DNA from 3 places in the Neorhizobium tomejilense genome. Region 1 is predicted to be linked to each of the others. Evidence: riboswitches for the same ligand, from Rfam matches in the RefSeq annotation. Region 1 holds a riboswitch; each other region holds the start of a gene.

Region 1 (7,312 bases):
ACCACGTAGCCCTCGCTTCTCAGCTCGCCGACGATGCGGCTCTTGTCTGCCGGCATCAGCTCGGCGCGCACCTCGATGCCGAGATCCTTGCCGATCGCGGTCGCGGTGCGGGCATTGTCGCCGGTCAGCATGACGGTCCTGACGCCGGCATCGGTTAGCGCCTTGAGACCCGCCCTGGCGTCGGGACGCGGTTCGTCGCGCATGGCGACAGCACCGGCAAGGACCCCGCCGACGATCAGCACCGAGACAGTCTTGCCCTCGTCGTTGAGGCCGGTGATCCGGCGGGAATGCGCCATCGGCAGCGAGACCCGCTCGGCCGCTGCCTTGGGCGAACCGAAAAACACCTCCTGGCCTTCGACCGTCGCCGTGACACCCTTGCCGCCGAGCGCCCGCGCATCCGTCGCAGCCGGAATCTCGACCTCGTCATCGGCAGCCTTGGCAAGGATGGCGACGGCGAGTGGATGGCTGGAGCCCGTTTCGAGCGCGGCGGCAAAGCGCAGCACATCTTCCGCATTGCGGCCGAAGGCGATGACATCGGTCACCTGGGGCCTGCCGGCCGTCAGCGTGCCGGTCTTGTCGAGCGCGACGGCTGTGATCTTGCCGAGCGTCTCCAGCACCGCGCCACCCTTCATCAGCAGGCCGCGGCGGGCGCCTGACGAGAGCGATGCGGCAATTGCGGCAGGCGTCGAGATGACCAGCGCGCAGGGGCAGCCGATCAACAGGATCGCCAGGCCCTTGTAGACCCACTCGCTCCAGGACGCACCGGCCACAAGCGGCGGCAGGATGGCGACCAGAGCCGCAACGGCGACGACACCCGGCGTGTAATAGCGGGAGAACCGGTCGATGAAGCGTTCGGTCGGGGCCTTGCTTTCCTGCGCCTCCTCGACCAGCCGAACCACGCGGGCAATCGTATTGTCCTCGGCAGCCGCCGTCACGCGAACCCGCAAGGCCGCATCGCCGTTGATCGTGCCTGCAAACACCGTATCGTCGATGCCCTTGGCAACCGGCGTGCTTTCGCCCGTCACCGGCGCTTCGTCGATCGCGCTTTCGCCGGCGATGATGACGCCGTCCGCCGAAATGCGGTCGCCGGGACGCACGAGGATGATCGCGCCGACGGCAAGGCTCTCGGCCGGCACTTCGCGGGTCTGGCCGTTTTCTTCGAGCAGCGCGTTTTTCGGCACCAGCGCCGTCAGGCTCTGGATGCTTTGGCGCGCCTTGCCGGCCGCGACCCCTTCCAGCAATTCGCCGATGAGGAAGAGGAAAACCACGGCGGCGGCCTCTTCCGACGCATTGATGACAACGGCGCCGACGGCGGCGATCGTCATCAGCATCTCGATCGAAAACGGCGTGCCAGCGAGTGCTGCCATGATGGCGCGGCGGGCGATCGGCACGAGGCCAACCAACATCGCGGCGGTGAAGATATAGGGGCCATAAGCAGGGACGAGATGGCCGAGCCCGTAAGCCGCCGTCAACACGAACCCGACCAGGATGGTCAGGCGGCCCTTTGCCGATTTCCACCACGGTCCGTCCATCGGCCCCTGGTCGTGGCCGTGCAGGTTTTCGATTTCTGTGGTGGCGTGGTCGTGGTGGGAATGATCGTGCCCGCCGTCGTGGCTATGTTGGCCGTGACCGGCCTCCCCCTCATCCGACCGCTCCGCGGCCACCTTCTCCCCCCTGGGGAGAAGAAGACTTGCCGCACCGTCTCCGTCCTCCTCTCCCCTCGGGGAGAGGTCCGCCGAGCGAAGCGGAGGCGGGGTGAGGGGGCCGCTCGCTCCGACGTTGGCCGGCGTCTTCTGACCCAGCGCCCTCAGCGTATACCCAAGCCCCACGACCTTCTTCTCGATCGCGCCAAGATCGCCTGTCCCGTCGTGCTTTACCGTCATCGTGCCGGACGCAACCGAAACGGACACGTCCGCGACGCCCGGCATGCGGCGAACCGCCGTGTCGATCTTTGTCGCGCAGCTGGCGCAATCCATGCCGCCAACCTTGTATCGTGCCTGTGTCGTGGCGTTCATCGTCTCTTCCCGTTTGGACCGAGCCCCGTCTCTACAACCTCTAGCGACTAGAGCTGCAAGGCCTAAAATCAGAAAAAATCACTGGCGAAGCGCATTCTCTTTGCTGTAAGCCATGGTGAAGACAGGGGCGTCCGGCTGAGCCGGGCTGAGAAGCACCCTTAGAACCTGAACCAGATCATGCTGGCGGAGGGAGTCGTCCGGGCGTTCAACATTGCGCCCAGCGCCTGCCCCGCCGAACGAGGCAGACATGCAGACGACGCCCCTTGCAGAGACCCCCGGCCAGCTGCTGACCGCGATGCGCGCCAAAAACCCGCTCGTCCAGAACATCACCAATTTCGTAGCGATGAATATCGCAGCCAACGTGATGCTTGCCGCCGGCGCCTCCCCCGCCATGGTGCATACGAAGGAAGAAGCCGGCGAATTTGCCCGCATCGCTTCGGCCCTGACGATCAATATCGGCACCCTTTCGCCGGATTTCCTGGCCGGCATGAAGGCCGCGGCCGCCTCTGCCACGGAAGCTGGTAAGCCATGGGTGCTCGATCCCGTCGCCCATTACGCCACCGCCTATCGCCGCGCGGCGCTCGCCGAACTCATGGAACTGAGGCCGACGATCATCCGTGGCAATGCGTCGGAAATCATCGCGCTGGCCGGCAGCCAGTCGAGCGGCCATGGCGTCGATAGCGGTGACAGCGTTGCGGCGGCCGAAAGCTCCGCCATCGCCATCGCCCAGCGGCAGGCCTGCGTAGTAGCCGTCACCGGCGAAGTGGATTTCGTCACCGACGGCCGGCGTTCGGTCCGCATCCTTGGCGGCTCCGCCCTGATGCCGCAGGTGACCGCGCTCGGCTGCTCGCTCACCTGCCTGGTCGGCGCCTTTGCGGCAAGCACGGACGATCCCTTCGAGGCGACGATCGCCGCACTCGCGATGTTCGCGGTCGCGGGAGAGGAAGCGGCCTTCACCGCCTCGGGTCCCGGCTTCTTCTCGCCGATCTTCCTCGACCGTCTCGCGGCGCTGACAGGAGAGACGCTCGATGCCAAGGCAAGGATCGTTTCCCCATGAAAAAGACCTTCGATCTTTCCGTCTACCTCGTCCTCGACCCGGATCTCTGCCGCGACATCGGCATGGTCGAGACGGCAAGGCTGGCCGTCGCCGGCGGCGCGACCATCGTCCAGCTCCGCGACAAGCAGGCGGATACAGCAAAGATGATCGAAACCGGCCGGGCGCTGAAGGCGGTGCTGGCAGGCACCGGCGTGCCCCTGATCATCAACGACGACGTGGAGGCGGCGATCGCGATCGGCGCCGAAGGCCTGCATGTCGGCCAGAGCGACATGGCGGCGGCGGCGGCGCGGCAGCGCGCCGGCCATGGCATGATCCTCGGCCTCTCGGTGGAGACCGAGGAACTGGCGCGTCGGCTGGATCCGTCCATCGTCGACTATGTCGGCATCGGTCCCGTCTTTGCGACCGGCACCAAGCCCGACCACAAGCAGCCGATCGGTTTCGACGGGCTTGCGCGCATCGTCGCCATGGCACCGGTTCCGGCGGTCGCGATCGGTGGCGTCAAGGCGGAACATGCCGGCCTCGCACTGGCCGCCGGCGCAAAGGGTATCGCGGTGGTCTCCGCTATCTGCGGCCAGCCCGATCCTGAAGCCGCAGCCCGCAGAATTGCCGCAGAAATCGAAAGGGCGCGCGCATGAGCATCAAGAATGTCCTGTCGATCGCCGGTTCGGACCCTTCCGGCGGCGCCGGCATCCAGGCGGACCTGAAAACCTTCGCGGCGCGCGGCACCTATGGCATGGCGGCGCTGACCGCGCTGACCGCCCAAAATACCCAAGGGGTCACCGGAGTGCATGCCGTGCCCGCCGCCTTCGTCGCAAACCAGATCCGCACCATTTTTCTCGACGTGCGCGTCGACGCGGTGAAGATCGGCATGATCGCCAATGCCGAGATCGCCGAGGCGGTCGCCGACGTGCTACGCCCCCATCGCGATACCGTGCCGATCGTGCTCGATCCGGTGATGATCGCCAAGGGCGGTTCGCCGCTGCTGGCGCTCGATGCGGTGGACGCCGTCACCTATAAGCTGATGCCGCTTGCCACCGTCGTCACCCCCAACCTGCCGGAAGCCGCGGCGCTACTCGGCGAGGCGATCGCCACGACCCGCGAAGAGATGGCAGCCCAGGCTGAGCGGCTGCTGAAGATCGGGCCGAAGGCAGTCCTGGTGAAGGGCGGTCATCTGGAAGGCGAGGACAGCCCGGACGTATTGGCGGACGCTACCGGCATCCACTGGTTCGAAGGCAAGCGCACCGCGACCAGAAACACCCATGGCACCGGGTGCACGCTGTCCAGCGCGATCGCCGCTGAGCTCGCAAAGGGTGCCTCGCCCGCGCAGGCGGTCGCCGTCGCCAAGACCTATCTCGCCGGAGCGATCGCCGCCGCCGATACCCTCACCGTCGGCACCGGCCATGGCCCGGTATCGCATTTTTACGCGTGGTGGTGAGGGCGAGACGACTGGTTCTCAGCCCTTCTGCACTGCAATCTTTTCGAAGGCTATTGCGATCTCCTGGCTGCCGTAGGGCTTCTTCAGAAGTACTGCCCCTTCTACTGCCGCTTCGTCCGGAATGCGGTCGTTACCGGTCGCGAATACAATGCCGACATCGGGAGATAGCTTGCGCGCCTGCTGTGCGAACTCGCCGCCGGAAAGACCCGGCAGGCCGAGATCGGTGACCACAACGTCGAAGCTGCGCGCCTCTATCATCGTAATAGCCTCCTCCGCGGTCGAGGCTTCGGAAACCTGGTGCCCGAGTTCGGCCAGCAGATCGGCCGTGCTCATGCGGATCAGGAAATCGTCCTCGACCAGCAGCACGGAATAACGCGGCAGAACCGGCCGCGGCCCGATCGGCGCGGCGGGCGGCTTGGCTGCAAAAGACGCCCTCACCCGGTTGCGATGCTGCTGGCCGTTCAGCACGTGACGGATCTTTCGCGCCAAGGCCTCGCGGGTATAGGGTTTCGAGAGCAATTCGACGCCGGGATCGAGCCGGCCGCCGTGCACGATCGAGTTTTCCGTATAACCTGAGGTGAACAGCACGGCGATATCCGGCATCCGCTCGCGCGCGTGCCTGGCAAGCTCGGTGCTCTTCAGCGGCCCGGGCATCACAACATCGGTGAACAGAAGATCGACCGGCACGCCGCTTTCGATGATACTCAGCGCACCGGCAGCGTCCTTCGCCTTCAGCACCGCGTAACCGAGATCGCCGAGCAGCTCGACGACGGTGGCGCGCACCTGCTCGTCATCCTCCGCCACCAGAATGGTTTCCGTGCCGCCGGTCACCGGGCCGAAATCGGCGTCGGTCACCAGATCCTCACTGCGCTGGATGCGCGGGAAGTAGATCTTGACGGTCGTGCCCTGTCCAAGCTCGCTGTAGATCTTGATATGGCCGCCGGATTGCTTGACGAAACCGTAGACCATAGAGAGGCCGAGGCCGGTGCCCTTGCCGATGGGCTTCGTCGAGAAGAACGGCTCGAACACCTGTTCCATCACCTCCGGCGTCATGCCGGTGCCCGTGTCGGTCACCGCCAGCATGACATATTGGCCGGCCGGCACGTCCGCATGCTGGCGCACATAATTGTCGTCAAGGAAAGCGTTGCCCGCCTCGATCGTCAACTTGCCGCCGCCTTCCATCGCGTCGCGGGCGTTGATCGCGAGGTTGAGCAGCGCATTCTCGATCTGGGTCGGGTCGACCAGCACATTCCAGAGGCCGCCGGAGCGGACCGTCTCGACCTCGATATCCTCGCCAAGCGTCCGGCGCAGCAGCTCTTCCATACCGGTGAGGAACCGGCCGATATTGACGACCTTGGGCTCCAACGGCTGGCGGCGACCGAAGGCGAGCAACTGGCTTGCGAGCTTGGAACCACGCTGCACGCCGGCAAGCGCATTCTCCACCCGGCGGCCGGCGCGCTCGTTGCTGGCAACGTCCTTGGCGAGAAGCTGAAGATTGCCGGAAATCACCTGCAACAGGTTGTTGAAGTCATGCGCGACGCCACCTGTCAGCTGGCCGAGCGCTTCCATCTTCTGGCTCTGGCGCAGCGCCTCTTCCATCTTCATGCGCTCGGAGATTTCGGAGGCGATCTTCTGTTCGAGGCCGGCGTTCAGCACCTGCAGCGCCTCTTCGGCGCGCTGGCGTTCTGCCAGGTCGCGCTCCGCGGCGCGGAAAAGCCGCGCATTGTCGATGGCGATCGCCACCTGGCCGGCAGCCCCCACCACCAGCCGCTCATGCTCCTCGCGGAACTGAGCCGGCTGGGCATGGCCGAAGAACAGGCCGCCGAGCACTTCGCCGGAGCGGGAGATCACCGGAACCGTAAGATAGCTGCGCACCGGCAGATGCCCCTTCGGCATGCCGAAATACGGATCATTCCGGCCGTAGCGTGGGTCCGCCATGATGTCGTCGGAGCGGATAACACCCTCGCCGCTAAATGTCGGCGCGAAAACAGCCGTGTTGCGCGGCATCGGAAAATTCTCGAACGCCGACCGGGGAACGCCGGACAGTGCATAGAGCATGTAGCTCTCGCCGCGGTCGTTGACGACGTTGTAGAAGAAAGCTCCGAGCTGGGCGCCGGTTAGCTCGACGCCGGCGTCGGTGGTCATCTGCACCACCTTTTCGAGGTCGAGTTCGGCGGAAAGTTCGGCCCCGAGCCGGTTCAGCACCTCGAGATGCCGGGTCTCCTTGAGAAGCGCGATCTCCGCCTTCTTCAGATCGGTGACGTCGCTGCCCTGGATGAAGATGCCAGTCGGCTGGCCTGCGTCGTCGACGATCGGCTGATAGACGAAATCCACAAAACGCTCTTCCGGCGGCTGTCCGGGACGGCGCGCCAACATTACGCTCACCCCTTGGCCGAGATGAGGACGGCCGCTTCTGCGGACCTCATCGAGCAGGTCGGAAAAACCCTGCTCTGCCACTTCCGGCAGAGCTTCGCGGATAGGCCGCCCGAGCAGCTCGCGGCCGCCGACAAGGCGCATATAGGCGCCGTTCGCCATTTCGAAAACATGGTCCGGGCCGGTCACCATGGCCATGAAGCCCGGCGCCTGGTCGAACATCAGCCTCAGACGCTCGCCCTCGCCCTGCAGCCGTCGCTCCGCCCGCACCTTGGAAGTGTTTTCCACGACGATCGCCACCACGCCGAAAGGTTTTCCGGCCTCGTCGTAGACCGGGGAATAATAGAGGTTCATGAAGGCGGAGGCGGGCACGCCGGAGCGGTCGAGCACCATTTCCTGGTCGGAATAGGCAAGCGTGCCGCCGGCGAAACA
Region 2 (7,737 bases), on a different contig from region 1:
CCTTGTCGATCTCGTCGATCAACAGGACGAGCTTCCTGTCGGAGGCAAAGGCCTGCCACAGCTTGCCGCGGCGGATATAGTTGGCCACGTCATGGACGCGTTCGTCGCCGAGCTGGCTGTCGCGGAGCCGCGACACGGCGTCGTATTCGTAGAGCCCCTGCTGTGCCTTGGTGGTGGACTTGATGTTCCACTCGATCAGATCGAGCCCGAGGGCGGCGGCCACCTGCCGCGCAAGCTCGGTCTTGCCGGTGCCGGGCTCGCCTTTCACCAGCAGCGGACGTTCGAGCCGGATCGCAGCATTGACCGCCACCATCAGATCCTTGTCGGCAATATAGTCCGCTGTACCCTGAAACTGCATCTCGTGATCCTGATCGGTAAACGCGCCGCAAACTAAAAGCTCACCCGTGGCGGTGCAACAGCTTTCCCTTTCCACCGGCTTTGCGCTATGGGCAATGCACATGACCCATTCGACCTTCACCATTCTGCTCGGCGGCAATTTGCGCGTCACCGATCGCCTGCGGGACACGATCGCCGGCAGCCGCTTCATCGCGGCCGATAGCGGCATGCGCCATGCGTCAGCACTCGGCGTGAAGCCTGAACTCTGGGTCGGCGATTTCGATTCCTCCGACGCCGCGCTGATCGCGCAGTTCCCGCATGTCGAGCGGCAGGCCTTTCCGCCGGCCAAGAACGAGACGGACGGTGAGATCGCAACGGCCGAAGCCATCGAACGCGGCGCGACGAGGCTGATCCTTGCCGGCGCGCTCGGCGGCGAGCGCAGCGACCATGCGCTTCAGCATCTCTTTCACGCCATGAGCCTGGCCGAACGCGACCTTGACATCCTGCTGACGTCGGGCGACGAGGAGGCCGTGCCGCTGCTGCCGGGCACAAGGACCCTGGACCTGCCGAAGGGTTCGCTGTTTTCGGTCATCGGTTTTTCCGACCTGGAAGGGCTCGATATCATCGGCGCACGTTATCCGCTCGACAACTTCTCGCTCCCCTTCGGCTCCTCGCGCACCGTCTCGAACGTTGCAGAAGGCCGGGTGGAATTCCATTTGAGGAAGGGCAAGGCCATGATCCTTGCCCGCCCCCACGACTTTACAGGAGCCTGACTGTTGGCGCCCCCAATTCTGAAACTTGACGATATTTTTCTGAGCTTCGGCGGCGCGCCGCTTCTCGCCGGCGCCGGCATGCAGGTAGAGCCGGGCGACCGCATCTGCCTCGTCGGCCGCAACGGTTCCGGCAAGTCGACGCTGATGAAGATCGCCGCCGGCATGGTCGAGCCCCAGTCGGGCGAGGTGTTCCGCCATCCCTCCTCGACCATCCGCTATCTCGAACAGGCGCCGGATTTCGCCGATTATTCGACGGTGCAGGCCTATGCCGAAGCAGGCCTCGGCCCGGGCGACGATCCCTATCGCGTCACCTACCTGCTCGAACATCTGGGCCTCACCGGCCAGGAACACCCGAACACGCTCTCCGGCGGAGAATCCCGACGCGCAGCACTTGCCCGCGTCATGGCGCCCGAGCCGGACATCCTGATGCTCGACGAGCCCACCAACCATCTCGACCTGCCGACCATCGAATGGCTGGAAGAGGAGCTGCGCAAGACCAGAAGCGCGCTGGTGGTGATCTCGCACGACAGGCGCTTCCTCGAAAAAGTCTCGAATGCCACGGTCTGGCTCGATCGCGGCACGTCACGACGCCTCAACCGCGGTTTCGGCGAGTTCGAAGCGTGGCGCGACGAGGTGCTGGAGGCGGAAGAGCTGGAACAGCACAAGCTCGGCAAGGCGATCGAGCGCGAGGAGCACTGGCTGCGCTACGGCGTGACGGCCCGCCGCAAGCGCAACATGCGCCGCCTCGGCGAGTTGCAGACGATGCGCGGCAATTACCGCGGCCACAAAGGACCGCAGGGCACCGTGCAGGCGAGCGTCAGCGAAGGCCGTGAATCCGGCAAGCTGGTCATCGAGGCCGAAAACATCACCAAGAGCTACGACGAGCGGATCATCGTCGCGCCGTTCTCGATCCGCGTGCATCGCGGCGACTGCATCGGTCTCGTCGGCCCGAACGGTGCCGGCAAGACGACGCTTCTGAAGATGCTGACCGGCCAGCTGGCGCCTGACACCGGCACCGTCAAGCTCGGCACCAACCTGGAAATCGCCACGCTCGACCAGAAGCGCGAGGACCTGGACCCCGAGGACACGCTGTCCCACTATCTGACGGATGGACGCGGCGAGACGCTGCTGGTCAACGGCGAACAGCGGCATGTCGCAGGCTACATGAAGGATTTCCTGTTCCAGCCGGAGCAGATCAGGACACCGATCAGGAACCTTTCCGGCGGCGAGCGCGCCCGGCTGATGCTCGCCCGCATCATGGCCCGGCCGTCCAACCTCCTGATATTGGACGAACCGACCAACGACCTCGACATCGAGACGCTGGACCTGCTGCAGGAAATCGTCGCCGGCTATACCGGCACCGTCATCCTCGTCAGCCACGACCGTGACTTCCTCGACCGCACCGTGACCTCGACCATCGCCCCCGCCAATCCGGACGCACCGGACGGCCGCTGGATCGAATATGCCGGCGGCTACACGGATATGCTGGCGCAGCGGAAGGGCGCGCTGGAGGAAAGGCGCCGCACGGAAAAAGCTGACAGGGCAAAAACCGATACTGCAGCATCGGTTTCTGGCACCCCCAAGGGCAAAGGCAAGCTTTCCTTCAAGCAGAAATTCGCGCTCGAGAACCTGCCGAAGGAAATGGCCAAAGCCGAAGCCGAGATCGCCGCCCGCGAGAAGAAAATGGCCGACCCCAACCTCTTCACCAAGGATCCCGCCGCCTTCAACAAGCTGGCTGCGGAGATGGAAAAGCTGCGCCAAAGCATCAGCAAAATGGAAGAAGAATGGCTGGAACTCGAAATGCTGCGTGAGGAAATCGAAGGCTGATTTGTGATTTGTTAAGCTTAACAGATAGTTAGCTAGAAAAATATTTGTCGCGGAGCGGAACATATGATGTCCCGGGGCGTTCTGGGGTGTGAGTAGTGGTCGAAATGTCCCGGGGACGGATCGGCCTGCCAGGAACCGATCAACCGAATGGGGACATCCAATGCTGACAAATGTTACGCGTCGTCGGCTGGCCACTGAGGCGATGAATCAAAGAGTTATGATTGTCGAAGACGAGTTTCTGATCGCGCTCGATGTTGCCGAGACGATCGAAGCCATGGGCCTGAAAGTCGCCGGTTTTGCCAATGCCCGCAAACATGCCCTGGCGCTCGCCGCCTATGCCGATATCGCCCTGGTCGACGTCAATCTTTCGGACGGCCGGACCGGTCCGGAGATCGGCCGCGAGCTTGCCGAGCAATATGGCATCACCGTCGTGTTCATGACCGGTAATCCGGACGATGTGGAAGCCGGCGTCGAAGGCTCGCTCGGCGTTCTCACCAAACCGGTCATGCCCGATGTGGTCGAGAAGACCATCGACTACGCCGTTGCCAACCGGCTGGGCGGCATGGCGATCGTTCCGCGTGAACTGAAAGTGTTTCCGCAAAACCACTGAGCCGTGTTGCACCTGCCGAATGCGCCTTGAGCCGGCCGCAGACCGCCTCTTGCCAGCCATTCGCCTCGCCGCTAAATCTGATCCTGCTCTAACGGGGTGCCGCGCGTTTTCGTGCGGCTGAGAGGCCTTTGGCCAACCCGCGGAACCTGATCCGGTTAACACCGGCGGAGGGATTAGACGGCTCTTCATCAGCGCCTATTCCCCTTTGTCACCAAAACGAGGAGACGCTGATGCGCAGCACCATTCTTTCTATATTCGCGGCCGCTGCCGCCCTTTCCCTTTCCGCGCCGGCCGAAGCGCAGGAAAAGACGCTGACCATCTACACCTACGAGAGCTTCGTCTCCGATTGGGGTCCGGGTCCCAAGGTGAAAGAGGCGTTCGAAAAGACCTGCGCCTGCAAGCTCAATTTCGTCGGCGTCGCCGATGGCGTGGCGCTTCTGACCCGCCTGAAACTGGAGGGCAAAGGCACCGACGCCGATATCGCGCTCGGCCTCGATACCAACCTGATCTCCGAGGCGAAGGCGACCGGCCTGTTCGAGCCGCACGGGCTCGACGCTTCGGCGGCCAAGGTCCCCGGCAATTACAGCGACGACACGTTCATCCCCTACGACTACGGCCATTTCGCCGTTGTCTACGATACGCAGGCGATCAAGAACCCGCCGAAAAGCCTCAAGGAACTGGTGGACGGCGATCCGGCGCAGAAGATCGCCATCGAGGACCCGCGCACCTCGACACCCGGCCTCGGCCTGCTGCTCTGGGTGAAATCGGTTTATGGCGACCAGGCACCGGAGGCCTGGGCGAAGCTCAGGAAACGCGTGCTGACCGTCACGCCGGGCTGGTCGGAGGCCTATGGCCTGTTCACCAAGGGCGAAGTGCCGATGGTGTTTTCCTACACGACCTCGCCGGCCTATCACATGGTCGAGGAGAAGACGGAGCGCTACCAGGCCGCCTCGTTCTCCGAAGGCCATTACATCCAGATCGAAGTTGCCGGCATGCTGAAGGGGGCGAAGGAAAAGGATCTGGCGAAACAGTTCCTGAAATTCATGATTTCGCCGGCCTTCCAGGACGTCATCCCGACCACCAACTGGATGATGCCGGCCGCCAAGACCTCCCAGCCGCTCCCCGACGCATTCAACAAGCTGGTGCAGCCGACCAAGACTTTCCTGATGGGGTCGGACCAGGTGGCCAAGAACCGGCAGGCCTGGATCGACGAATGGCTGACCGCCATGAGCATGAACTGATCCCATGCTGACGAGGGCCGAGCGGAGACGCGGGATAGGCTGGGGGCTGCTGAGCCTGATCGGCATCGCCCTCTTCGTCGGCATCGCAGTCGCCGCCCTTCTCTCCTGGGACGCCGGCAACACCCAAAGCCGGCTGTTCACCGCCTATACCTGGCGAATTCTGCGTTTCACCCTGCTGCAGGCGGTTCTTTCGACGCTGCTGTCGGTCGTCTTCGCCCTTCCCGTCGCACTCGCGCTCGCACGCCGTCCGCGCTTTCCGGGCCGTGTATGGGTCATCCGGCTGATGGCATTGCCGATGGGCCTGCCGGTGCTGATCGGCGCGCTCGGCCTGATCGGTATCTGGGGGCGGCAGGGGGCGATGAACAGCCTGCTGTTGAAGCTTGGCCTCGAACAGCCGGTCAGCATTTACGGGCTTTCCGGCATATTGCTGGCACATGTGTTCTTCAACCTGCCGCTCGCCGCGAGACTGCTGCTTGCCGCGCTGGAGCGCCTGCCGCCGGAATATTGGCTGCTCTCCTCCAGCCTCGGGATGAAGCCCTTCTCCGTTTTCCGCTTCATCGAGTGGCCGGCGGCCCGCCGAGTCATCCCCGGCATTGCCGGCCTGATCTTCATGCTGTGCGCCACGAGCTTCACGCTCGTCCTGGTGCTCGGCGGCGGGCCGGCCGCGACCACGCTCGAAGTGGCGATCTACCAGTCGCTGCGTTTCGATTTCGACCCTCCGCGCGCCATAGCGCTGTCGCTGCTGCAGATCGGCATAACGGCGCTGATCCTGATTGTGATTTCGCTGCTTCCAGCTCCTGACGACGCTGGCATCACGGCCGGTCGGGCGACCCGCCGGTTCGATGGCCGGACGTTGCCCGCACGGCTTTGGGATGTGCTGGCTATCCTGCTTGCCACGATATTCCTGATCCTGCCGCTCGCCTCGATTGTCGGCGCGGGCGCCCAGGCCAATCTCTGGAGCCTCGTCAACAGCGCCGCCTTCCTGCGCGCCGCCTGGACCAGTTTCACGATCGCGCTTTCCTCTGGCCTGCTGGCAGTGCTGACCTCCCTGGCTATCATTGCCGGACGCGGTGCAATCTCAGACATGAAGAGGCCTGCCGGAACGGCCAGAGCGTTTTCCGTGTCCTTGGGTGGAATGTCCTCGCTGGTGCTGCTTGTGCCGCCGGTCGTGCTCGGGACCGGCTGGTTCCTGATGCTGCGCCCGTTCGGCGATGTCGCCCGTTTCGCCCCGGCGCTGGTCGCGATCATCAACATGCTGATGGCGCTTCCCTTCGTGATGCGCGTTTTGTCGCCAGCCGTCGAAACGCACCGCAAGCGGACAGGCAGGTTGTCGGCAAGCCTCGACCTGTCCGGCTTTTCACGGGCATGGAGGATCGATCTGCCGGTTCTGGCAAGGCCGCTGCTGACGGCGCTGTCCTTCGCCATGGCGCTGTCGCTCGGCGATCTCGGCGCGGTGGCGCTATTCGGCTCCAGCGAGGTCACCACCCTCCCCTGGCTTGTCTATAGCCGGCTATCCAGCTATCGAACCAATGACGCTGACGGACTGGCGCTCATCCTCGGCATCATCTGCCTGGCTTTGACGATGATCGGCACTGCCGGCCGGAGGGAAACAAACCATGGCTGACGGCATCGCGCTGAACAAGGTTGAACTGAAGCTCGGCGTCAGAGAATTCCGCTTCGACTGTGCTTTGCCGGCCGGTGCCGTGACGGCGATTACCGGCCCATCTGGCTCCGGCAAATCGACCTTCCTCAACCTCGTTGCCGGCTTCGAGACGCCGGACCGCGGCCGTATCCAGATCGCAGGCGGGGACGTGACGGAAAAACATCCCTCCGAGCGTCCCGTATCGCTGGTCTTTCAGGACAACAATCTCTTCGCCCATCTGGACCTCGCCACCAATATCGGCCTCGGCATCAGCCCCTCGCTGAAACTTTCCAACAGTGATCGGGCCGCCATATCACAGGCGCTGGAGCGCGTGGGCTTGAGCGGTTTTGAGAAACGGATGCCGGGGACGCTTTCCGGTGGCGAAAGGCAGCGGGCCGCCTTCGCACGGGCTCTGGTGCGCAAAAAACCGGTTCTGCTGATGGACGAGCCGTTCGCGGCGCTCGACCCCGGGCTCAGGCTTTCGATGGCCAGCCTCCTCATCGACCTGCATCGCGAGACGGGCAATACGGTACTGGTCGTGACCCATGATCCGGATGAGGTCGGCCGGCTGGCTGACCATGCGATCTTCATCGACCACGGCCATATCCTGTTGCAGGCGCCGGCCGAGGAATTCCTCGCCCGGCGCGATATTCCGGCACTTGCCGAGTTTCTTGCCGGCTGATCAGGCAGCCTTTCCGCGGAACCAGACACCGGAGCGGATGGCGAGGAACAGGATCCCACCATAGGCGACCAGACCAGCTGCCAGCGCAAAGAACAGACCGTTGAGCGATCCGGTAAATTCCAGCGCCAGCCAGCCCCCGAGACCTGCAATGGCGAGTCTCAGAAAACCACAGGCAAGCGGCCAGAGTAGCTGGCCCGCGCCTTGAGAGGCGAAATAGAGCGCCAACCCGCCGCCGAAGAAACCATAAACTGGCCCGACGATCTGCAGATAGGCGACTCCCGCATCGATCGCTCCATGCTCCTCGCTGAACAGCGAAATCCACGCGACGGGGAAGATCGCCGCGATCAGGCCAATCACTTCGGTGATGACGAAGGCAATGGCGGCGCCGGTGAAGGCGATGCGCATTGCGCGATCTTTCTGGCCGGCGCCCATGTTGGTGCCAACAAGCGCCACCATCGGCGCACCGATGCCGAAGATCACGGGGATCAGCAGATATTCGAGCCTCGCGCCGGTACCGAAACCGGCCACCGCCGAGACGCCCGCCTTTGTCGCCACCAGAGCCGTGGCAATGCCGATGGTCACATTGGTGAGAACGGAATTGATCGCCGCGGCAGCGCCGAGGCGGA
Region 3 (7,737 bases), on a different contig from region 1:
GCCTGCGAGCAGGATCAGGCAAGAACTGGGAAAGTTCCGGCATTCAGGCGCAGGGCCGAGGGGCGTAGTTTCCGGCCATCCAATCCAGACAAGGAACCTCCATCATGACGCATCAAACATCTCAGAAATCGACAGCCAAGCTCGCCATCGTGACCGGCGGCAGCCGCGGTCTCGGCCGCAACACCGTGCTCAGCCTTGCAAAGCGCGGTATCGACGTGATCTTCACCTACAACTCCAATCAGGCAGAAGCCGCAGCCACGACCGCCGCGGCGAGCGAACTGGGGCGCAGGGCGATCGCACTGCAGCTCGACATCCGCGATGTCGCGTCGTTCGACGCGTTCGTCGGGCGGGTGCAGGAAACCCTGGCCGAGCTCGGTGCCGAAAAATTCGATTTCCTCGTCAACAATGCCGGCACGTCGCATCATGGCGATTTCGAAAAGACCACCGAAGCGGAGCTGGACGGGCTCTTCAATGTCCATTTCAAGGGCGTCTTCTTCCTGACCCAGAAGCTGTTGCCGCTGATCCGCGACGGCGGCCGGATCGTCAACTTCTCCACCGGGCTTACCCGCATCACCGTTCCGGGCAGCGGCGCCTATGCGGCGATCAAGGGGGCGGTCGAGGTGCTGACCCGGTATCTGGCCAAGGAGCTTGGCGCACGCGGCATCGCCGTCAATACGGTGGCGCCCGGTGCGATCATGACCGATTTCAGCGGCGGCATGGTGCGCGACAATCCCGAGATCAACAGGCGCGTCGCCGAGATGACGGCACTTGGCCGTGCCGGCGAACCGGATGATATCGGTCCGATGGTTGCTTCGCTGCTGTCCGAGGACAACCGCTGGGTCAATGCCCAGCGCATCGAGGTGTCGGGCGGCATGGCGCTCTGACGTTCGAACGACCCCTGCCGGTTGCGGCCGGCAGGGGTCGTGAAGTTGATCACCCTTTCTCGACCGGCATATAAAGATCGCCACCGTCGCGATATTTCGCAGCCATGGCTTCCAGGCCCTCCTTCTGCGCTTCGGCGCGGATGTCGTGGGAAATCCGCATCGAGCAGAATTTCGGGCCGCACATGGAGCAGAAATGTGCCACCTTGTGCGCCTCCTTCGGCAAGGTCTCGTCATGCATCGAGCGGGCCGTTTCCGGATCGAGGGAGAGGTTGAACTGGTCCTCCCAGCGGAACTCGAAGCGGGCGCGCGACAGCGCGTCGTCGCGCACCTGGGCCGCCGGATGGCCTTTGGCGAGATCGGCAGCATGTGCGGCGATCTTGTAGGTGATGACCCCAACCTTGACGTCGTTGCGGTCCGGCAGGCCGAGATGTTCCTTCGGCGTCACGTAGCAGAGCATGGCCGTGCCGAACCAGCCGATCATCGCCGCCCCGATGCCCGACGTAATGTGGTCATAGCCCGGCGCGATATCGGTGGTCAGCGGCCCGAGCGTATAGAACGGCGCCTCGCCGCAGACCGCGAGCTGCTTGTCCATGTTGGCCTTGATCTTGTGCATCGGCACATGGCCGGGGCCTTCTATCATCACCTGGCAATCCTTCGCCCAGGCGATCTTCGTCAGCTCCCCAAGGGTCTCCAGTTCCGCGAACTGGGCCGCATCGTTGGCATCGGCGATCGAACCCGGGCGAAGACCATCGCCGAGCGAGAACGAGACGTCACAGGCCCGGGCGATGTCGCAGATCTCCTCGAAATGCTCGTAGAGAAAACTCTCCTTGTGGTGGTGCAGACACCACTTGGCCATGATCGAGCCGCCGCGGGAAACGATGCCGGTGACGCGGTTGACGGTGAGCGGGATATAGGCGAGCCGCACGCCGGCATGGATGGTGAAATAATCGACGCCCTGTTCGGCCTGTTCGATCAGCGTGTCGCGATAGACCTCCCAGGTCAGGTCCTCGGCAATGCCGTTGACCTTTTCGAGCGCCTGATAGAGCGGCACGGTGCCGATCGGCACCGGCGAATTGCGGATGATCCAGTCGCGGATATTGTGGATGTTGCGGCCGGTCGACAGGTCCATGACCGTATCGGCGCCCCAGCGGATCGCCCAGACCATCTTCTCGACTTCCTCGGCCATCGACGAGGTGACGGCCGAATTGCCGATATTGGCATTGATCTTCACCAGGAAGTTGCGGCCGATGATCATCGGTTCGGATTCGGGATGGTTGATGTTGGCGGGAATGATTGCCCTGCCTTCCGCGACTTCGCGCCGAACGAACTCGGGCGTCACGAAATCCGGCACATGGGCACCGAAACTTTCACCGTCGCGGACGAGCGGTTCCCTGGCCGCCTGCCGGCCGAGGTTCTCGCGGATGGCAACGAATTCCATCTCCGGCGTGATGATGCCGGCTCGCGCATAGGCGAGCTGGGTGACGGCCCTGCCTCCCTTTGACTTGAAAGGCTGGTTGCGGACCGGGAATTCCGGCGTCAGATGGCTTTCGGACACGAAGCCGTTGTCCTCCGGCCTGACAATGCGGCCCTGATAGATTTCGACGTCGCCGCGGGCGAGAATCCAGCTTTCGCGCAGGCGCGGCAGGCCGGCATCGATGCTGATCGCGGCACCTTCGACGGTATAGGGACCGGAGGAATCGTAGACGGTGACCGGCGGTTCGCCGGAGGTCGGATGCAACGCGATCTGGCGCATCGGCACGCGGATGTCCGGGTGGATCGTTCCTGCTTTCAGGACCTTCGTGGAGGCGGGAAGCGGGCCGGTGGTAACGACCGGAGTGAGCTTGGTGGTTGCGATATTCATGGTTCAAGGCTCCAAGGTTTGACGTTTGGAGACCCAGTTCCAGTGTTGGAATGATGGAAAAACACCCCGGAATGCGAAGGACGGTTTCCCGCCCTTGTTACCGCAGCGCCCGCACCGTCCCTACGCCAGTATGAACTGGATCAGGTTCAACGGGTCACTGCGCCTCGGCCGGCCAAAGCCGGTCCGACCAGCAGTATCTCAGCCCCTTGACGGGACCCCCCTGGTGAATGGCGCCATCAGAAACCCGCGGGCCGTTGATGTCAAGCCGGGGCATGCGGATGGCGATCGATCGGATTTTACGGAATCCCGCAGCCCTAACTTCACGACGTTTATTGCTGGAATCTTAGGCTTTCCCGCGTAGTAACGTCCCCAGCGATGAACGCAGAATTTGAACGATCCGGAGATGTCGAGATGAACGAGACCATTCGCGAATTGCTCACACGGGTAGGCGGCCTTCCGGTCGCGGTGACCGAGCTGGAAGACGGGGCCGATCTTTATGCGGCCGGCCTCTCCTCATTTGCATCCGTACAACTGATGCTCGGCCTGGAAGAGGCTTTCGACATCGAGTTTCCCGACAGCCTTTTGAACCGCAAGTCCTTCGCCAGCATAGCCGCGATCGAGCAGACGGTTTCGCATATCCTGAAAGCGCGCGAGGCCGCTTGAGATGAGCCTCCCCGCCTTTGCCGCCGACATGAGCCTGAGCGCCCGCGCTCACCGCGTGGCAACCGTAGCGGCCGAATTTGCCGACCGCGTCGATCATGACGGCCGCTTCCCCCGGGAGGCGGTCGACGCCATGAAGGCCGAGCGCCTGATCGGCATCCAGATCCCGGCCGCGTTCGGCGGCGAGGGCGCTTCGATCGCCGAGATCGCCGAGGTCTGCTCCATCCTGGGACAGGCCTGCGCCGCGAGCGCCATGGTTTTCGCCATGCACCAGATCAAGGTTTCGAGCCTGGTGGAGCACGGTGGCGACAGCGAATGGCATAGGGACTTCATGCGCGAGCTTGCCGGCCGCCAGCTTCTCGTCGCTTCCGCGACGACCGAGGGCGGCATCGGCGGCAATATGCGCAACTCCATCTGCGCGATCGAGGTCGATGGCGACATCTGCCGCCTGACCAAGGATGCGACCGTGATTTCCTACGGCGCCCACGCCGATGTGATCATGGTCACCTCGCGCTCCAACGAGAAGGCCGCACCGACCGACCAGGTCATGACGGTCTTCAAGCAAGGCCAGTATACCCTGCAGAAGACCGTCGACTGGGATACGCTCGGCATGCGCGGCACCTGCTCCGACGGTTTCCTCTTCAGGGGCGAGGCGCCGTCCGTCCAGATCTTTCCAAAGCCGTTCGCCGAGATCGCGGCGCAATCGATGCTCGCCACCTCGCATCTCCTCTGGAGCGCGGTCTGGTACGGGATCGCCGCCGATGCGGTACTGCGCGCCCAGGCCTTCGTGCGCGCCGCCGCCCGCAAGGCCGGCGGCACCCAGCCGCCCGGCGCGCTGAGGCTCGCCGAAGCCTCGAACCTGCTGCAGCTCCTCAAGGCCGGCATCCTCTCCGGCCTCAGGATCTACGCGGATGCCAAGGCGGATCACGACCAGCTGTCGTCCATGGCGTTTTCGATCGCCATGAACAACGTCAAGCTGGCTTCCTCCGAGACGATCCTGACCATCATCAACCAGGCGATGATCATCTGCGGCATCATGGGCTACAAGAACGGCACGCCCTACAGTCTCGGCCGGCATCTGCGCGACGCGCATTCCGCCCAGCTGATGATTTCCAACGACCGCATCCTCGGCAATACGTCGACCATGCTGCTCGTTCAGAAACCGGACACCAGCCTGCTCGGCTGACGCCCCGATCATTTCATATGTAAACCATTGAAAAGAATGAGGTAAAGCCATGGATATGCAAGTTTCATTTCTCGACCGCCTGTTCGATGCAGGCCTGCTGATCGAGACCGGCGTCGACGGCCTGTATGGCCGCAGCGGCCAGTTCGAAGACGTCATCGCCGCCTTCGAGCGGTTGATCGACAAGGTCGGCGGCGGCGACGGTGCCGAGGCGATGCGCTTCCCGCCGGGCATGAACCGCGCCTTCTTCGAGACCAGCGGCTATATGAAGAGCTTTCCGCAGCTCGCCGGCACGGTGCATTCGTTCTGCGGCAACGAACTCGACCATATGAGCCTGCTGAAATGCATGGAAGTCGGCGAGGAGGACTGGACCAAGGGCCAGGAAGCAACCGACATCGTGCTGACGCCGGCCGCCTGCTATCCGCTCTATCCGACCGTGGCGCGGCGCGGCAGCCTGCCAGCCGGCGGCGCTCTCTTCGACCTGCAGAGCTACTGCTTCCGCCACGAGCCCTCCAAGGATCCGGCCCGCCAGCAGCTTTTCCGCATGCGCGAATATGTCTGCATGGGCACCGAGAGCCACGTCACCGATTTTCGCCAGCTGTGGATGGATCGCGGCGTCGAGATGATGAAGTCGCTCGGCCTCGAGGTGGAGATCGACATCGCCAACGACCCGTTCTTCGGCCGCGCCGGCAAGATGCTGGTCAACAACCAGCGCGACCAGAACCTGAAGTTCGAACTCCTGATCCCGATCACCTCCGTCGCCAAGCCCACCGCCTGCATGAGCTTCAATTATCATCAGGACAGTTTCGGCCTGAAATGGGGCCTCAACCTGGAGGATGGCAGCGTCGCTCACACGGCCTGCGTTGGTTTCGGCCTCGAACGCATCGCGCTTGCGCTCTTCCACACCCACGGTCTGGACGTAAAAGAGTGGCCGGGCTCCGTCCGCGCCGCGCTCTGGGGCTGATCCAATGACGGCGGTATTTCCGGCGCTCGATCCGGCGAACTACAGGACGCATGCGCTGCATTCGGCCGAGCGCATGTGGCCGGAGACGAATTGTTACGTCGATCTGTGGATAGAGGTGCTTTCGGCACAGGGCCTGCCACCGGAAGCCATGCTCGGTTTCACCCTGACCCAGGATTTCGAAGGCGACCAGTTCACCTTCTTCAAGGTGCCGCTCGAAGACCTCGAGACCCTGTTCGGCATCCGCGTGACCGAACTGGCGATCTTCGACCGGCCGGAATGGCATGTTGCGGAGCAGATCCGCCGCGGCCGGCTGACGCTGCTCGAACTCGACAGCTTTTATCTGCCCGATACGCGCGGCGTCGCCTATCGCCAGGAACACGGCAAGACGACGGTCGCGATCAACCGGCTGGACCTCGAACGCCGCGAGCTCGACTATTTTCACAATGGCGGCTTCTTCACCCTTTCCGGCGAGGATTTCGATGGCCTGTTCCAGTTGAACGCCAGCCCGGAGGCGCTGCCCTTCCTGCCCTATACCGAATTTGCCAAGTTCCCCGCCGCCTATCCGGACGCGAGGGAAATTCGCGAAACCGCGTGGAAGCTGCTCAGGCATCATTTTCCCCGGCGGCCGGAAGAGAATCCAATACGCGCGTTCGGCAAAGTCTTCCCGGCACAGGTGGAGCGGATCGCCGAGAGGGATTTCGGCTTCTTTCACAAATACGCGTTCAACACGCTCCGGCAGATCGGCGCCAATTTCGAGCTGCTGGCGAGCCATCTCGCCTGGCTGAACCACAAGGCGTTCGCCCAGCCTGAACAGCAGGCGCTGAGGATTTCGGAAGTGGCGAAATCTACCCAGTTCCAGCTTGCCCGTGCCCTGACCCGCAAGAAGTTCGAACCGCTGGCAACAGCGCTCGATCCGGCCGCCGACGCCTGGGACCTGCTGATGGGGGACCTGGCATCGACACTAAGCCACGCCCGCGAGGCCGCGTGAGCCTTCTTATCCCGATCGGATCAAAAACCAGCCTTCTTGCCGAGGGCTGGTCTCTGGCGTTGACCGAGCCTGGCGCCTGCTCCCTGCCGTCCGATCTTCCTCCGGAGCTGGAATGCCTCCCGGCCATGGTGCCCGGCACGGTCGCCGCCGCCCTGGAGGCTGCCGGCCGCTTCGATCGCAACAATCCCGAGCCGCTGATCGACAGGGACGCCTGGTATCGCTGCCCGCTTGCCGGTGAAGCGCCCGGGCCGGCGATCCTGCGATTTGCCGGGCTTGCGACTGTTGCCGAGGTGTTTCTCGGCGAGACGCTGATCCTGTCCTCGACAAGCATGTTCGAAAGCCACGATGTCGCGGTGGAACTGACGGGCAGCGACACCCTGTCGATCTGCTTTCGAGCCTTGAAACCGCATCTGGAAAAGGCCGGGCCTCGTGCCCGCTGGCGTCCGCGGCTGATGAACAGCCAAGGTCTCCGCCTGATCCGCACGACTGCACTTGGCTTCATGCCGGGATGGTGTCCGGAGGTTCATGCGGTGGGACCCTGGCGACCGGTTTCGGTGATCAGGTCCCCCGCCTCGTCAAGCCCAGCGAGCCACCTTCTCACCGCTGGGGAGAAGAGGGAGCTCGCCATCTCCGCCGAGCTTGATGAAAGCGGAGCAGGCCTTCTCAAGGTCAGCTTTGCCTTTGACGGACCGTCCCACGATCTCCGTCTCGTCTGCAATGGCAGAGAGACACATTTTACAAATGACGGCGACCGATATTCGGCTGAGCTTTGCCTGCCGGGAATAGAACCCTGGTGGCCGCATACCCATGGCGCGCCGGCGCTTTACGACGTGGCGCTCAAGGTCGATGGCGAAGAATTCCCGCTCGTCCGGACCGGCTTCCGCAGCCTGAAGGTCGATCGCGGCACGGACGGCGACGATTTCGCCGTCATCGTCAACGGCGAGAAGATATTCTGCCGCGGCGCCGTCTGGACCTCCGCCGATATCGTCAATCTGCCGGGCGATCGCGCCGGCTACGAGCCCTGGCTCAGGCTCGCGAAAGACGCGGGCATGAACATGATCCGCATTCCGGGCATCGCCACCTATGAAAGCCCGGAGTTCTTCGCGCTGTGCGACGAGCTCGGCCTGCTTATCTGGCAGGATCTGATGCTTGCCAATTTCGACTATCCTGCCGGCGATCCGGATTTCGTGATTCACG

What was found. Region 1 has a riboswitch for thiamine pyrophosphate ahead of thiM (hydroxyethylthiazole kinase). Riboswitches for the same ligand answer to the same signal wherever they lie in the genome.
Region 2: linked by a shared signal. The riboswitch ahead of thiB (thiamine ABC transporter substrate binding subunit) and the one ahead of thiM (hydroxyethylthiazole kinase) in region 1 are both predicted to bind thiamine pyrophosphate.
Region 3: linked by a shared signal. The riboswitch ahead of thiC (phosphomethylpyrimidine synthase ThiC) and the one ahead of thiM (hydroxyethylthiazole kinase) in region 1 are both predicted to bind thiamine pyrophosphate.

Annotation. Positions count from the first base shown of each region.
Region 1 covers NZ_CAXUSO020000002.1:353,825-361,136, reverse strand. The annotation lists gene ACSQ3G_RS24480 (heavy metal translocating P-type ATPase) at 1-2,015, opposite strand, end outside; TPP riboswitch at 2,129-2,224, shown strand; gene thiM (hydroxyethylthiazole kinase) at 2,263-3,072, shown strand; gene thiE (thiamine phosphate synthase) at 3,069-3,707, shown strand; gene thiD (bifunctional hydroxymethylpyrimidine kinase/phosphomethylpyrimidine kinase) at 3,704-4,507, shown strand; gene ACSQ3G_RS24460 (response regulator) at 4,526-7,312, opposite strand, start outside.
Region 2 covers NZ_CAXUSO020000001.1:3,690,425-3,698,161, forward strand. The annotation lists gene ACSQ3G_RS18395 (AAA family ATPase) at 1-358, opposite strand, end outside; gene ACSQ3G_RS18400 (thiamine diphosphokinase) at 453-1,109, shown strand; gene ACSQ3G_RS18405 (ABC-F family ATP-binding cassette domain-containing protein) at 1,113-2,936, shown strand; gene ACSQ3G_RS18410 (response regulator) at 3,097-3,546, shown strand; TPP riboswitch at 3,629-3,736, shown strand; gene thiB (thiamine ABC transporter substrate binding subunit) at 3,777-4,787, shown strand; gene thiP (thiamine/thiamine pyrophosphate ABC transporter permease ThiP) at 4,792-6,411, shown strand; gene ACSQ3G_RS18425 (thiamine ABC transporter ATP-binding protein) at 6,404-7,111, shown strand; gene ACSQ3G_RS18430 (MATE family efflux transporter) at 7,112-7,737, opposite strand, start outside.
Region 3 covers NZ_CAXUSO020000001.1:3,935,035-3,942,771, forward strand. The annotation lists gene ACSQ3G_RS19420 (SDR family NAD(P)-dependent oxidoreductase) at 105-884, shown strand; gene thiC (phosphomethylpyrimidine synthase ThiC) at 934-2,745, opposite strand; TPP riboswitch at 2,845-2,977, opposite strand; gene ACSQ3G_RS19430 (acyl carrier protein) at 3,157-3,408, shown strand; gene ACSQ3G_RS19435 (acyl-CoA dehydrogenase family protein) at 3,410-4,591, shown strand; gene ACSQ3G_RS19440 (amino acid--[acyl-carrier-protein] ligase) at 4,641-5,552, shown strand; gene ACSQ3G_RS19445 (DUF1839 family protein) at 5,557-6,540, shown strand; gene ACSQ3G_RS19450 (glycosyl hydrolase 2 galactose-binding domain-containing protein) at 6,537-7,737, shown strand, end outside.